2 regions of the Eionea flava genome follow, and region 1 is predicted to be linked to the other one. Evidence: predicted binding sites of a transcription regulator. Region 1 holds the regulator's gene; the other holds the start of a gene.
What was found. Region 1 encodes PhoB, which activates phosphate uptake and scavenging genes when phosphate is short. Its sites were predicted from a motif close to TGTCATAAANNTGTAACA; they were not measured.
Positions count from the first base shown of each region.

Region 2: ACZ5O6_RS04680 (phosphatase PAP2 family protein) is a predicted target of PhoB. The motif match lies at 1,993-2,010, and genes of this name have one in related genera.

Region 1 is NZ_AP036018.1:61,061-72,414, forward strand. Features, by position in the region: gene ACZ5O6_RS00285 (substrate-binding domain-containing protein) at 99-1,148, shown strand; gene ACZ5O6_RS00290 (DUF938 domain-containing protein) at 1,338-1,952, shown strand; gene ACZ5O6_RS00295 (GNAT family N-acetyltransferase) at 2,183-3,403, opposite strand; gene phoR (phosphate regulon sensor histidine kinase PhoR) at 3,456-4,751, opposite strand; gene phoB (phosphate regulon transcriptional regulator PhoB) at 4,984-5,685, opposite strand; gene ubiA (4-hydroxybenzoate octaprenyltransferase) at 5,789-6,658, opposite strand; gene ACZ5O6_RS00315 (FKBP-type peptidyl-prolyl cis-trans isomerase) at 6,934-7,701, shown strand; gene ACZ5O6_RS00320 (IS4 family transposase) at 7,846-8,997, shown strand; gene ACZ5O6_RS00325 (WD40 repeat domain-containing protein) at 9,039-10,019, opposite strand; gene rsd (sigma D regulator) at 10,208-10,675, opposite strand; gene ACZ5O6_RS00335 (disulfide bond formation protein B) at 10,938-11,354, opposite strand, start outside.
Region 2 is NZ_AP036018.1:1,012,143-1,015,417, forward strand. Features, by position in the region: gene ACZ5O6_RS04670 (TatD family hydrolase) at 1-338, shown strand, start outside; gene ACZ5O6_RS04675 (MJ1255/VC2487 family glycosyltransferase) at 343-1,398, opposite strand; gene ACZ5O6_RS04680 (phosphatase PAP2 family protein) at 1,411-1,926, opposite strand; gene ACZ5O6_RS04685 (dUTP diphosphatase) at 2,171-2,767, shown strand; gene ACZ5O6_RS04690 (malate dehydrogenase) at 2,893-3,275, shown strand, end outside.

The sequences.
Region 1 (11,354 bases):
TAAGCAATTTGAATCATTTAATTATTAATAACATCCTTTAGGGGGTCAATGTGAAAACATTAAAACTAGCAGCAGCGATTGCTGTATCTGCATTAACGATGACAACAATGAATGCATCTGCACGCGACAATATCAGTATTGTTGGTTCATCAACGGTTTACCCATTCGCAACGGTTGTTGCTGAGCGTTTCGGTAAAACTACCCAGTTTAAAACACCAACAATTGAGTCTACTGGTTCAGGCGGCGGCGCAAAACTATTTTGTTCTGGTAATGGTACCTCTCACCCAGATATTACAAATGCATCGCGTCGCATGAAAGTGTCAGAATTCAAAAAATGTCAGGCAAACGGGTCAGACGTTGTTGAAGTACTTATTGGTTTCGACGGTATTGTTGTCGCGAATGCCAAAGGTAAAGCGCCAATGTCATTGACACGTAAAGACCTATTCTTAGCATTAGCGAAAGACGTGCCTAATACCGATGGCTCTGAGACACTGATTCCTAACCCATATAAAACATGGAAAGATGTTAACCCTGCGTTACCGGCTAGCGCGATTGCGGTATTTGGACCTCCTCCTACATCAGGTACGCGCGATGCGTTTGCTGAGCTAGCAATGGAAGGTGGTTGTAAAAAAGTTGACTGGATCAAAGACATTAAGTCACAGTCTAAAAAAGCGAAAAAAGCCGGTGATAAAGCATTAGCTAAGTCACTAAAAAACAAATATAAAGGTATTTGCCACAATGTACGTGAAGACGGCGTTTACATTGAGTCAGGCGAAAATGACAACCTTATCGTACAAAAACTGACTAAAAATCCAGAAGCTTTAGGTATCTTTGGTTTCAGCTTTTTGGAAGAGAATGCATCAAAAGTACAGGCTTCTATCATCGAAGGTAATGCGCCAACGTTTGAAACTATTGCCGACAAAAGCTACCCAATCTCTCGCCCACTATACTTCTACGTTAAGAAAAACCACGTAGGTGTTGTTCCTGGCATCGAAGAGTATATTGCTGAGTTCACTAAAGAAAGCACTTGGGGTCCTGAAGGTTATCTTGCTGAGCGTGGAATGATTCCTCTATCTGATGATTTACGTGCTAAGTATGGTAACAATGCAAAGGGTTTAATTGCATTAACAGAAGCAGACTTCCAATAATTATAATGAGATAAACTTCGCTAGAAAAAAGTAAAGTTTAGCGAAGATACTGCATAGCAAACGGCTTAGTGATTATTCACTAAGCCGTTTTTTTATGGCTAATGGATACACGTTTTATGTTTCTATTTATTACTTTTCCATAAAATCACTTATACTTTTTACTCTTTCATTGAACGAGTAAAAAGTATCATGCTCAAACCTTTTTCCCAAGCGTGCATTAACAATCGTGATTTTATATTAGAGCACTTGCGAGTGCTGCTGAATGATAATGATCTAGTGTTAGAAATTGGTAGTGGTACAGGTCAACATGCCGTGTATTTTTCTCAGAAATTGCCTCATGTGATATGGCAAGCCAGCGACCTTGCAGAAAATCACGAAGGTATTTTGGCATGGATAAATGACGGGGCGACTGAAAATTGCATGCCGCCTTTAGTTGTTAATGTGATGGATGATGTATGGCTACCGAAAAAGTCACCCCAAAAAGTGAATGTTATCTTTACCGCTAATACATTACATATTATGTCGTGGGAATGTGTCACTCATTTTTTCAAAAAAGCCCACTCCGCTTTGCAGCCTAAAGGTTATGTTGTTACCTATGGGCCGTTCAATTATAACGGCGATTATACAAGCGAAAGTAATGAACGCTTCGATCAGTTTTTGAAAGCATCTAATATGGAAAAAGGGATTCGAGACATTGAAAAGCTTAATAAGCTAGCACTTGATCATTATTTACAACCTATAGCCGATCACCCTATGCCAGCCAATAATCGTTTATTAGTTTGGCAGTACCAACCTAATGAATAATATTACTATCCGTTGTGAGTTCTGAGCTAATATTGCCTTCATAGAACAAAAAAGCAGGTTGTTTCTTCAGCAACACGCTGTAAATATATCCTATAAGCTTCGTGGCAGCTTGACCTACATGGAAGTAGGGAATGCAGGTTTTGCAGGAGCAAAAACCTGTCCCTGCTGCCAAGAGTTGCTGAAGAAACAACCTGCTTTTTTGTTCGGAGTTTTAGAGTGCACCACGGATATTACTCTTTTTTAAAGGGTAGATGTTCGGCTGCCGCGAGTAAGTATTGCTGCACTTCTTTTTCTTCTTGCGTTAAAAAGCGTGCGATAGCTTGTGAAAACTCTGTGTGTTCTATCCAGTGAGAAGAGTGTGTTGTGATAGGGGTAAATCCTCGCTGTATTTTATGTTCACCCTGTGCGCCGGGGTCAAATCGAATGAGTTTATGTTTAATCGCGTATTCGATACCTTGATAATAACAGGCTTCAAAATGGAGTCCGTCGTAATCATCAGCGCAACCCCAGTAACGACCATACAATGTTTCGCTATCTTTAAAGCAGAGCGCTGCCGCTACCCAGTCGCTGTTATTTTTATTTTTTTCTTCTCCCATGTTGTCGGACTGGTCAAACGCTTGGATGACAATGATACTTTCACCCATTGCTTTTGCCAGAACAGGAAAAAAAGAAGGGGATAAATAGCCTTGATGTCCGCTACGCTTATAGTACGTAGATTGGTAAAAATGGTGGAATTGTTGCCATTCTTTGAGCGATAGTTGATCGCCGGTTTTTATTGTTAGACTAATACCTTGGTGTACAATTTTTTCACGTTCCTTACGAATATTTTTACGTTTACGTGAAGACATTGTGGACAAAAAATCATTAAAGTCAGAATAATATTTTTTGTCTGTATGATCGTTATTAAACCAATGATATTGATAGCCGACTCGTGCTAGCCATTTTTTATTATTCCATTGCTGACGATTTTTTTCAGTCAAAAATAATATGTGACAAGAAGAAAAGTCCTTCTCATGCGCTTCGTTATGAATGGCGAGCTGTAATTCTTCAATAATTTCAGGTATCGAGTATGCGTCATCAATTCCCCATCGCTTACCTGTAGCGGGGGTAAAAGGAATAGCATTGACTAGTTTAGGGTAATAGTCGAAGCCATGTCGACGATAAGCATCTGCCCATGCCCAATCAAACATATACTCGCCGTAAGAATGCGTTTTGATAAATAATGGCATTACAGCGATTATTTTCTGCGTTGTAGTATCAGATAGCGTGAGATGGTGTGGCTGCCAGCCTGTTTCTGTAGAAGTGCTGCCGCTATTTTCAAGTGCCGAAAAAAATTCGTGCCGCAGAAAAGGGTAGTCGGTACCGCATAAACGATTCCATTCTTCTTCAGCGATGTAATTAATGGATGGGTGAAATTGTGCGTTGTAATTTGAAATGTCAACAGATCTCAATGTTGTGCAAAAGTAATGTTGCGCACGTGTTTTGTGAAAAATAAATCATGCCTTATTCATCAATATGTACACGTTCCTTTGGGAAAATGGCACTGAAAGTACTTCCTTGGTTAATCCGGCTGGCAATATTTAAGCGTGCGTCGTGGCGCGCTAGAATATGCTTTACGATGGCTAAGCCTAAACCTGTGCCGCCGGTTTCTATCGAGCGGCTAGCGTCGACGCGATAAAAACGTTCGGTTAGTCTTTGCAGGTGCTGTCGCTCAATACCATAACCTTTATCGGTAACTTTTACGTCGATACCGCCGACAAAGTTTTTCGTAGCGGTAACAATAATAGGTTGGCCTGCAGGTGAATATTTTACGGCATTAATGACAAGGTTCGAGAAGGCACTGTGTAGCTCTTTTTCACAGCCATCAATTGACCACTCTGGAGGGCAGTCCAAGGTGATGCTCACGTCTTGTTGATGATGTATCGTTTTCGCTTCATCAACAATCATGTGTAATAGTGGTCGCAGTGCTACGGGTGCTTGCTGCTTACTAATTTCTTCGGTTTCTAGCTTAGATAGCATGGTTAAATCATTAATCAGCGTTTTCATGCGTGATGCTTGTTGCTGCATTTGCTGTACAGGCTTTTTCCAAGGATCACTGTCTTTTTGTGTATCACTTAGTGTTTCTAAATAACCTAATATTACGGTTAACGGTGTGCGTAGTTCATGAGAAACGTTAGCGACAAAATCTTTACGCATTTGCTCAAGTTTATACAGCCTAGAGGCGTCACGAACTATGAGTAACCCTTCGCCTTCGCCAAAATGATTAAGGCGAAATTCCAAACGTTGCTCTTCGTTATTAGATGCGGGGAGGACTAAGGGTTCGTCATGATCGCCATGGTAGAGATAGTTGACAAAAACAGGGTGGCGGATGAAATTGGTAATAGGGCTGCCTATATCGACACTGCGCAAGTTGAGTAAGCGACGAGACGATTTGTTAAGCCAGCCGATCGTATGATCAGGGTTCAGGAGCACTACAGCATCAGTGAGTGCACCGGTCATGGTTTCAACACGGTGAATAACCGCTTTTAAGCGCCTTTTTTCTTTGAGCTGTCGTTTTTTGTCTCTACGTAGGTGGTCAAAAATATCACCCCATATACTATCGGCGTCCGGTATTGTTGATAGTTTATTGTTTTGTAGCCAGTGATTTAACTTTTTAATTTGGCGTAAATGCCATATTAGGTAGAGCAGTGTCACCATAAATAATGATAATAGTAATTCGCCACTGACCAAGCCAATCACTAAGCCTGTTAGCCCTAAAAAGAACAAGCGTTGTATTTCAGCAGAGAAGTTATTGTGCAAAATGGCAGTCTCTTAAAATGGTGGGTCTTCGTGTGAGCGTCTATTATTATTTTTTGAGCGCACGGTAGACTACGCCCATCGAATGGGTGCCAAGGTGGGTGGCATTGAATCGAAGGCAATCTATCATGTTATGGTTCGCGCTATAACACATTATTTGACTTCGGCAGTATAACTGAGACGGTCTTTAAATGATAAGCGCGCCCCCCATTTTTTACTTGCGTTGGAGATAAAATTAGCCGTTGGCAGCCAGCTTTGCTGAAAACCGATAGCCTGCGCCGCGTACCGTTTGAATGAAGCGATCATGACTGGTTAGCGCTTTCCGTAAACGACGAATGTGTACATCAACGGTGCGCTCTTCCACATACACATTACCACCCCACACGTGGTCGAGCAGTTGGCCGCGTGTATAGACTCTATCTTGATGTGTTAAGAAAAACTCTAATAAGCGATACTCTGTTGGCCCCATTTGTAGTGGCTCATTATGAATAGTGACCACATGTCCTACAGGATCCATGCGTAAGCCCTCAATCTCTATCGGGTCTACAGCACTTGCGGCTTCTGTACGGCGCAATACGGCTTTAAGCCTAGCCACTAACTCTCTTGGGGAAAAAGGTTTGGTAATGTAGTCATCAGCGCCGACCTCTAAACCCTGAATCTTATTATCCTCTTCCCCTTTTGCGGTCAGCATGATGATGGGAATACTTGCCGTCAGCTCATCCTTTTTTAAGCGTCGAGCTAAATCAATGCCACTGGTGCCGGGTAACATCCAATCGAGTAAGATCAGACTAGGCTTTTTGTCGATAATCAGTGTATGCGCACTCTGCGTATCCGCTGCTTCTAGGCATTGGTAATCTGCCATTTCTAATGCGACGCGTAACATATCGCGAATGGCGGATTCGTCATCAACAATGAGTATGGTTTTGTTCTGGCTCATAATCTGTCTATGTGGGTCGTTATCAGAGGCTATCATTAAATATAGCGTATGTTACGTTTTTATGACAGTGAGGCTCTTAAGGGCACGGTAAGTGAATATGTAGTTAAATTGTCGCGAAATGTAGCAATATGCCGATAAAAATTGCAGCTCCGACCCATTGGCTGTGTAAAAATGCGCGAAGGCAGGCGTCCGGTTGACGGTGTCTAATTATCCACTGTTCGTAAGCTATTAGTCCGATGGCGCCGATAACTCCCGCATAATAGCCCAGATTTAAGTCAAATCGTTGCCCGACCATTAGCCAGCCGACGACGGCTAAGGCTTGGATGCTGGCAGTAATGAGTCGATCATTATCTTCAAATAATATAGCGGTTGATTTAACACCAATTTTTTTGTCATATTCTCTGTCGGCCATAGCGTAAAAAGTATCGTAAGCGACAGTCCATAATACATTGGCGGTGTATAACAGCCATAAGCCTGAGTGCAGAGTTTCCGTTTGTGCAGCGAACGCCATGGGAATACTCATGGAAAATGCCATCCCCAGTACGACTTGCGGTAAGTGGGTAAATCGCTTCATAAACGGATAAGCAAAAGCTAAAAAGACCGCCGCTATTGCAAGATAGATAGTAAGGCTATTTGTGAATAGCACCGCAATAAATGCGATAGCAGTAATGCTAGCCAGTAAATAGCAGGCAGATTTTATGCTTACGGCGCCACTGACAAGGGGGCGATCGGCTGTTCTTTTTACGTGACCATCGACACGGCGATCAGCAATATCATTAATGACGCAGCCCGCAGCGCGCATAGCAATAACGCCAATGGTGAAGATACATAAGATATCCCAATCGGGCATACCCTCTGCTGCTAGCCATAGCGCCCAATAAGTCGGCCAAAGTAACAATAGAATGCCAATGGGACGATGAAATCGCATCAATTCCCAGTAGGGTCTAATAGAAGAAAGAGAAAAAGGGTTCATAAGCGAAGATCACTGACAATGCATTAGGTGCTCAAAACGTATTAATAGCTAGTAGTGTATCAAGTATGGATAAACGTTTATCGTTTAATTTAACCAGATAGCGAACGGGCTGTACGAAACGGATAGGTTTTGGATATTCAAATGCAGTGGTTTCATATACTATTGCTGACATTCGTAAGCCTTAAGTGCGTAACGCGCTTGATTTTTGAGGTTTGGGCACTACGTTAACGAGTCAACCATTTCATTTACATTGATAAAATAAAAAAGGAATCACCATGAAATTATATCGTTTCGCTGCGGTTACTGCTGCTACTTTGGTTTTAGCCGCTTGCGGTGCCGATAAAGCACCTGAAGAAGCTCCGGCGACTGACACTGCAGCGACAGAAGAAGCGTCGCCATTAAGCACGCTAGATCAGCGTTTAAGTTATATTGTTGGCGAAAATATGGCTCGTCAGTTCTCTAGTGATGGCATTACGCTAGATACAGATACATTGGCTTTAGCGGTTGCAGATGTTGCTGCTGGCAGTGAGTCTCGTCTATCTGAAGAAGACAAGCGTAATACCATTCAAGAAATTCAAACTCGCGCTCAGGAAAAACAAAAAGCAGAGAATGATGCTTTGGCGGCAGCCAATAAAGAAGCGGGCGCTGCTTACCTTGCTGCAAACGCGACTAAAGAAGGTGTTGTGACCACAGCGAGTGGCTTGCAGTATAAAGAAGTCACTGCGGGTGATGGAGAGACACCGACAGAGAATGATACCGTGACCGTAAACTATAAAGGCACATTGGTTGATGGCACCGTATTTGACAGCTCTTATGATCGCGGTCAGCCTGCAACCTTCCCTGTCAGTGGTGTTATCCCGGGTTGGATTGAAGCACTACAGTTGATGAATGTCGGCGATAAGTTTGAATTAGCGATTCCTTCTGACCTAGCTTATGGCCCTGGTGGCACCGGTCCAGTTATTGGTCCAAATGCGACGTTAATCTTTGAAGTTGAATTGTTAGAAATTCAGCGTGCTGAAGTGCAGGAAGAAGCCGCTCAATAAATTGCACGTTTGAATGGTAAAAAAACAAAAAAGCCCTCTTATGGAGCACTACTGTCCCACAGTTTGATCTAGATAAGAAAGCCTGAACCTCACTTGTTATAATGATTCTGCGAAGAAAACATTACTAACAAAGGGGTTCAGGCTTTGTCACATCATAACACCGCATTTCATCAGTTACTAAAACCATTATCTAGACATGAATTTGAAGGGCTTGCTAAAAAGCATCATGTAGGGCAAAAATTAAGGTCGGCCACTCGCTGGGATCAGTTTATTGGTATGGCGATGTCGCAGCTATCTGGCCGCCAAAGCCTACGAGATATTCAATCTAATTTAGAATCTCAACAGGATAAGCTGTATCACTTGGGTGCAAAACCCGTTTCAAAATCAACGCTATCTCGATTAAATGCCAATCAACCTGCAGAACTCTACGAAGCACTTTTTTATAAACTACTGAATCGCTGTAAAAACCAATCCGGCCAGCACAAATTCCGTTTCAAAAATCCATTGTATTCACTGGATGCAAGTGCGATTGATCTCTCACTAAAACTGTTTCCTTGGGCAGCTCATCGAGATGATACCGCTAATGTAAAACTCAGCGTGGGCTTGAACCATGGAACACTGATGCCTGAGTTTGTCGCACTGAGTGATGGCAACGAAAATGATATGGTTAAAGGTAGAGAATTCACCTTTCCAAAAGGAAGCATTGTTGCTTTTGATAAGGGGTATGTGGACTACCAATGGTTTGGAAGTCTTACACAGCAAGGTGTATCGTTCGTAACGCGCCTACGATCTAAAGCCGTTTACCGCGTGTTAGAGCGCAGAGAAGTCAACAAAAAGAAAGGCGTTTCAAGTGATCAAGTTATTCAGCTGAGCAGTGCTCACGCCATCAAACGCGGTGCGCCTACGCTACGACGGATAGGCTACCGAGACAAAAATAGCGGTAAGTTCTATACGTTTTTAACCAACAATTTAATACTGGCGGCGAGTACGATTGCTGCCATTTACAAAGACCGCTGGCAAGTCGAATTATTCTTCAAAGCGATTAAGCAAAACTTACAAATCAAAGCGTTTTTAGGCTTATCAAAAAACGCCATATTGACACAAATTTGGATAGCAATGATTACCTATTTACTACTCGCTTTTGCTCGGCATTCAGCAAAGAAAGGGTGGACAGTGCAGCGCATTCTTCGGGTGATCCAACTCAATTTATTTGAACGAAAAGCCTTGAGAGAGATACTTGATCCAAGTCCTCCTCCTAAACAAAAAGACCAACCTCAAATGAGGTTGGTCTTATGATTTCAAACTGTGGGACAGTAGTGCTCTTATGGAGGGCTTTTTTAATGGGTGCTCCTTAATGTAAGCCTATGGAGAAATCCATCCGATGACGCCGCATAGAAAATCCCTGGTTGAACATCAAAGGCAACATCAAGTGCCGGTGCAGACGTTGGTTGCCACTGGTTTTTTCGGGGTAACACCCACTGATCAATCACCTGCAATGTTGTCGTCTCTCTTAATTCAACGGTACGGTTAGAGTATGCGATCAGCAATTGTTGGTTGTCAGAGCGAAAACTCGCTGCTGTAATCTGTAGACCTAAACTGAGTTGCTGCTTTTTCATCGGAATCTCGCCGATGGACTCTTGTATTCTTGTATCCCATAACTCGGCTGTATCGTATTGCGCTACGCTTAATACGTAGCGTGCGTCATCACTCAATGCGACAAACTGTACTTCTTCCTCATGGTTGATCGTTAATAGTTTTGTTCCGCTTGCTGCGTCCCACAGTACACTGGTTTTATCTTCTGATCCGGTAATGAGTTTTGTTTGATCAGTACTTGCGGCGACGCTATAAACTTTACCGCTGTGGTGGAAGGTGCGAATAATCCCACCATTAAAAGCATCAAAAATAACCGCTGTTTGATCAGCCAGTGCTAGTGCAACATATCGCCCATTTTCCATGAGCGCTAAGTCGGTAATTTTCGCCGGAGATGTCCAAAATCTCAGTGCCTCTCCAGTATTGGTGTCCCAAAGCACCAGCGTTGATTCATCAGCAGTAATCGCTCGTGGGCTATTACTGGCAATATCGGCAAATAAAATAATACTTTTTTCTTCGTCTGTTGTGTGATTCCAATTAAATAGGCGCTCTTCATCGCTTAAACGCCAGAAACTGCCCCCTTGAAATATAGATCCTGCAACTACCGACTGGGCGCGAGGATGAATGGCTGCGCTGTGCAGGCCTTTGCTGGCAAGCGTTATCGATGACTCTGGAAGGTGTTTTTCAGTACAGGCGCTGACGAGTACCAAAATACCAGCCGCAAACATGTACTTAAGGCGCTGATTAAATGACAGAGAGATAAACGAACGGTGAAGCCGATAGATAGTGTTGCCCTCACTGAGTTAATATGGGTTCACTATAAGCGTAGTCGATTTTTAGTAGAGTTCGAGGTGTGTAGATAGCTTTTGCTGGTACACACCTCGTTGGAAAAGATAATGTTGTGTTTAAATAACGATTAAGCAACAAGGTCTTTATGAGACGTGTGTAGTACTTCGATCATTTGATCTTCTGCACTAAATCGTGGCTCGAGCTTTTGGCCGATGCTGGATAGATCACTAGCGAGCTCACTTAAATCATCGGTTTCTTGGTACTTGTCGTTAAAGTCGATGAGTGACTCAGTGGTGCTGTCGATAACTTCGTATAAAGCAGCGGCTTGTTTAAGCGCATCTTTATCGCCAAAATCTTGCCCTTCTTTGATTAATTGATCGTACACTTCAAAGTGCCCAGCAGAGACATAATCAACCAAAATTTGGCAAAACCGTTTTACTTGTTCTTGATGAGAGACATTATCTTCATCAAATGTATTGATACCCGATAATTCACAATAGGAAACCAATAATTGCTGCCGCTCGTGTAGCCATTTATCAATAATATCGTTTACTCCGCCCCAGCGTTCTTTGGCGGATCGGCAATTCTCTAACATGGTCTAACTCCTAAACTGCTTATTATGAGAGGTTGAGCCCTTGGCATGAAAGCCATTTTGCCTCGCTTAAAGGCGCCTACTTTTGGTGTCTGAAGACAAAATCTTCTTTCGCGCAAAGGCCTCAGGTTATTCTATAGACTGCGATGCATGGTTTGCGGCAGTCGATATACTATCGGTACGTTTTTGTTATGCGTAACTGATAACATTAGTTTAAAAATAGAAGAGCTTTGCGGTATTTGCAAGTGCAGCGAGACTAAAAAATTTATGCTGCCTTCTTAACCGCTATCCATAAAATAAGTGCGTTGGTTATTAATAAACCAGCAAAGGCAACCAGTGTCCACCCAGGAATGGTTAATCCTAACAGCGACCATACGCTTTCTGCGCAGTTGCCATCCCCTTGAAGCAGTACAGTAAATGCTTCAATAAAGGGTACGTTCTCTAATAAATAGCCTAGCGTTGGGCCGCAAGCGGGTGCTAAATCTTCAGGCAGGTTTTGTAGCCAGATGTGCCGCATCGAAAACCCTGAGCCCACCGCCGCCAATAACATGCCGAGAATAGGGTAAACCTTATTGCTGATCGATGTTTTGCTCAGCCATGCGACTAAGGCAACTAGGCCGACGGCAATAATGAAGACGCGTTGGGTCATGCATAAGGCGCACGGTATTAGCTCCATTTGATA
Region 2 (3,275 bases), 950 kb from region 1:
GAGTACTGCATTGCTTTACTGAAAGTTGGGATATGGCCAAGCAAGCTATTGATATGAATTACATGATTTCTATATCCGGTATTGTGACGTTCAAAAATGCGACGGAGCTGCGCGAGGTTGTCAAAAAAATCCCAATGGATCGTTTATTGGTAGAAACCGATTCACCTTATCTGGCACCGGTTCCGTTTCGTGGTAAGTCTAATGAGCCACAGTATGTGCGTGAAGTGGCCGAATATATTGCTGAACTAAAAGGAGTGACGTTTGCCGAACTGGCTGATGCGACAACGCAGAATTTCTATCGTTTGTTTCCTAAAGCAGCCGGTGGACAAAAGGCCTAACGCGCTAGTTGGCAAACAGTGGAATATCTGGGGAGTGTGTTGCTTGCCAGAGCTTATTGGCGAGCGCGTCGTTGCTTTCTTGCATACCGCTATTAATCCACTCGGCGAGTGCTTTTGGAACATCAGGATAAACAACTTTCTTTCCTAAAAAATCAGTTAACCACGCATCGACCACCTGTTTGTCTAAATGTGGCATCGTCATTCCTAGTGATAATTTTTCTAAAGCATAGGCGTTAGATAATTGCTCCATTTGGCCGTGTAGTGGTTTGACCAATATCTTCTTGCCCAGACTAATTGCTTCGCTTGCGAGCTCAAAGCCTGCATTGGTGATAACACCGTTGCAAGATAACAAGTCGCGCTTAAAGCCATCTCTATCTACTGGGTGTAAATGAAGATGTCCTTGAGATTTTTTTTGTTGAATATTGGGGCCGTAAATAAAAAATTCATATTGATTAAACGAGGACAGTAGATCGATGACCGACTTTGTAGATTCAAAACCTAAATAAACAACAATTTTATTATCAATAGTCAGTGTTGGTTGGTGATCTATATCGATAATGGGTGGCAAAATAGGTTGGTTAAAATGATGCCAATGCAAACCAATTTGCCGCTCGGTGGGGGCAAAAAATTTCATCACTGCGTCGGTGAGTAAATTGTTTCCTTTTTTGGGAATGTCATGCAGAAAAGCGTATTGATGGCCTATAGCTAATGAAGGGATATTCTGCCGCCTAGCTGCCCATGCAGATATAGGCTCAAAGTCAGAAATGACTAAATCGTAACGGCTCAAGTTAGTCTGCTTAATATCTTGAAATAATTGGCGAAGTTTATTTTCACGTAGGGTGGCAATAGGGCTAATTTTTCCTCCATGGGTGATAAAAGTGAGCCCGGAGTGACAAGTGAAATCACCAAATGGCGCCATGTCAAAATAATGCTCACGCTGACGACCACTGAATAAATAATCAACGTTAATATTTTTGTATTGTTTAAGCGCTTTATTCATTGCGCGTGCGCGTGATAAGTGGCCATTCCCTGTGCCTTGTACACCATATAGTATTTTCATTAATAACTCTTTTTACGCAATACAATATAAACAAATTTGAGCAATAGAAATACCTAGTATGCTGCCAGCGACAATATCGGTTGGGAAGTGAACACCTAGCATCACACGAGATATACCGACCAGTGGTGCCCATAATAAAAGCAGTAACCAGTAAATAGGGTCATAGGTAACACCAATAGTCCCTACTAAAAAAGCCGCAGAGGTATGGCCGGAAGGAAAACTGAATTGGTCCGCCGGCTTTATGATGCTTTGGTAGCCGGGTATGACTTGGGGTGGACGATTACGCTTTAGTTTATTTTTAAGAAAAAAATAGCAGAGACGTTCCACACTAAAAGTAATGGCTAATATTTTGACAATATCCCAGCGATAAAAGTAAGCAGCCATTATTGTTGCAAAAGCATACAGATAACCATCTGCGGTACGAGAAACCCATCGACTGATGGATACAATACGCCGATGATGTTTACGTTTTAAACACCAGTCGAAAGTGTATAAATCTACATGGTGTATGTATTGTAATAAACGCATTCTTCTGGCCTCATTTGTGTGCTCGGCAGGAATGAATAAAATCATGCGGTGACCATAAAGCCATATCATGACAGCAATATGACATTGGTGCTTTCACGTGAACGTTTGAGTCAGGCTGTGATTTTGAAGCAACATTTCGATGGGTAAGCGTGATAAAATTAGTAAATATTAGAGTATTCACCAGTAAGCTCACGGCTTAAGATAACAGCGAGGTATACCAACGGTGCGGACACAGATTCAAGTAATGTTAGATTTACAGGATGCTATGAACACCAAAGTGCATTCTGATTGGCGCGAGCAGGGGTTTGAGTGGTATCGAGCAATTTGGATTGAGTGCGCTGAATTGATGGATCACTACGGATGGAAATGGTGGAAAAAACAATCGCCAGATATAGAACAGGTTAAGTTAGAGGTGATTGATGTTTGGCATTTTGGATTAAGTATGTTGCTGGTGAAGACCGTTTCTGCTGAAGATATTGCTGGTGAGCTAGAGTCTGCATTAGCGAAAGTTGGCGATGTAGATTTTCATAGTGCAGTCGAAGTCTTTGCGGGTAAAACCTTAACGACGCAACATTTCTCGGTTGAATCGTTCGCGGGCCTAATGCAAGCGACGTCAATGTCATTCGATGCGTTATATACCGGATATGTCGGCAAAAATGTTCTCAATTTATTTCGACAAGATCATGGATATAAAGATGGCAGTTATCAAAAGCTATGGGGTGGTCAAGAAGACAACGAACACCTAGTGGATATTGTACAAACGATTGATGCCTCGTCACCGGACTTCAAAGAAGTGCTGTATCGCGAATTATCACAACGTTATCAGTCCCTGTGTAACTAAGGCACGAGGATAAATGGCGTGACTGAATAGTTCGTCTAGACTAGATGAAATTACATTAAAACACTTTATAATGATGCTTCATTATTCAGATGTTACTTACCCAATATTAATTATGGAGAAAAAGAGTGAAATCACCCGTTAGAGTTACCGTAACTGGCGCTGCTGGCCAAATTAGTTATTCTTTATTGTTTCGCATTGCAGCCGGTGAAATGTTGGGTAAAGACCAACCTGTTATTTTGCAAATGCTAGAAATTACACCAGCGCTTAACGCTTTAAAAGGTGTGGCGATGGAGTTGGATGACTGTGCATTTCCGCTATTGGCGGGTATGGTGACAACAGATGATGCTACAGTGGCATTCAAAGATACAGACTATGCATTACTAGTGGGCGCTCGTCCACGTGGTCCAGGTATGGAGCGTAAAGATTTACTAGAAGCGAATGCGGCTATTTTTTCTGCTCAAGGTAAAGCCATGAATGAGGTTGCTTCGCGTGATATTAAGGTACTTGT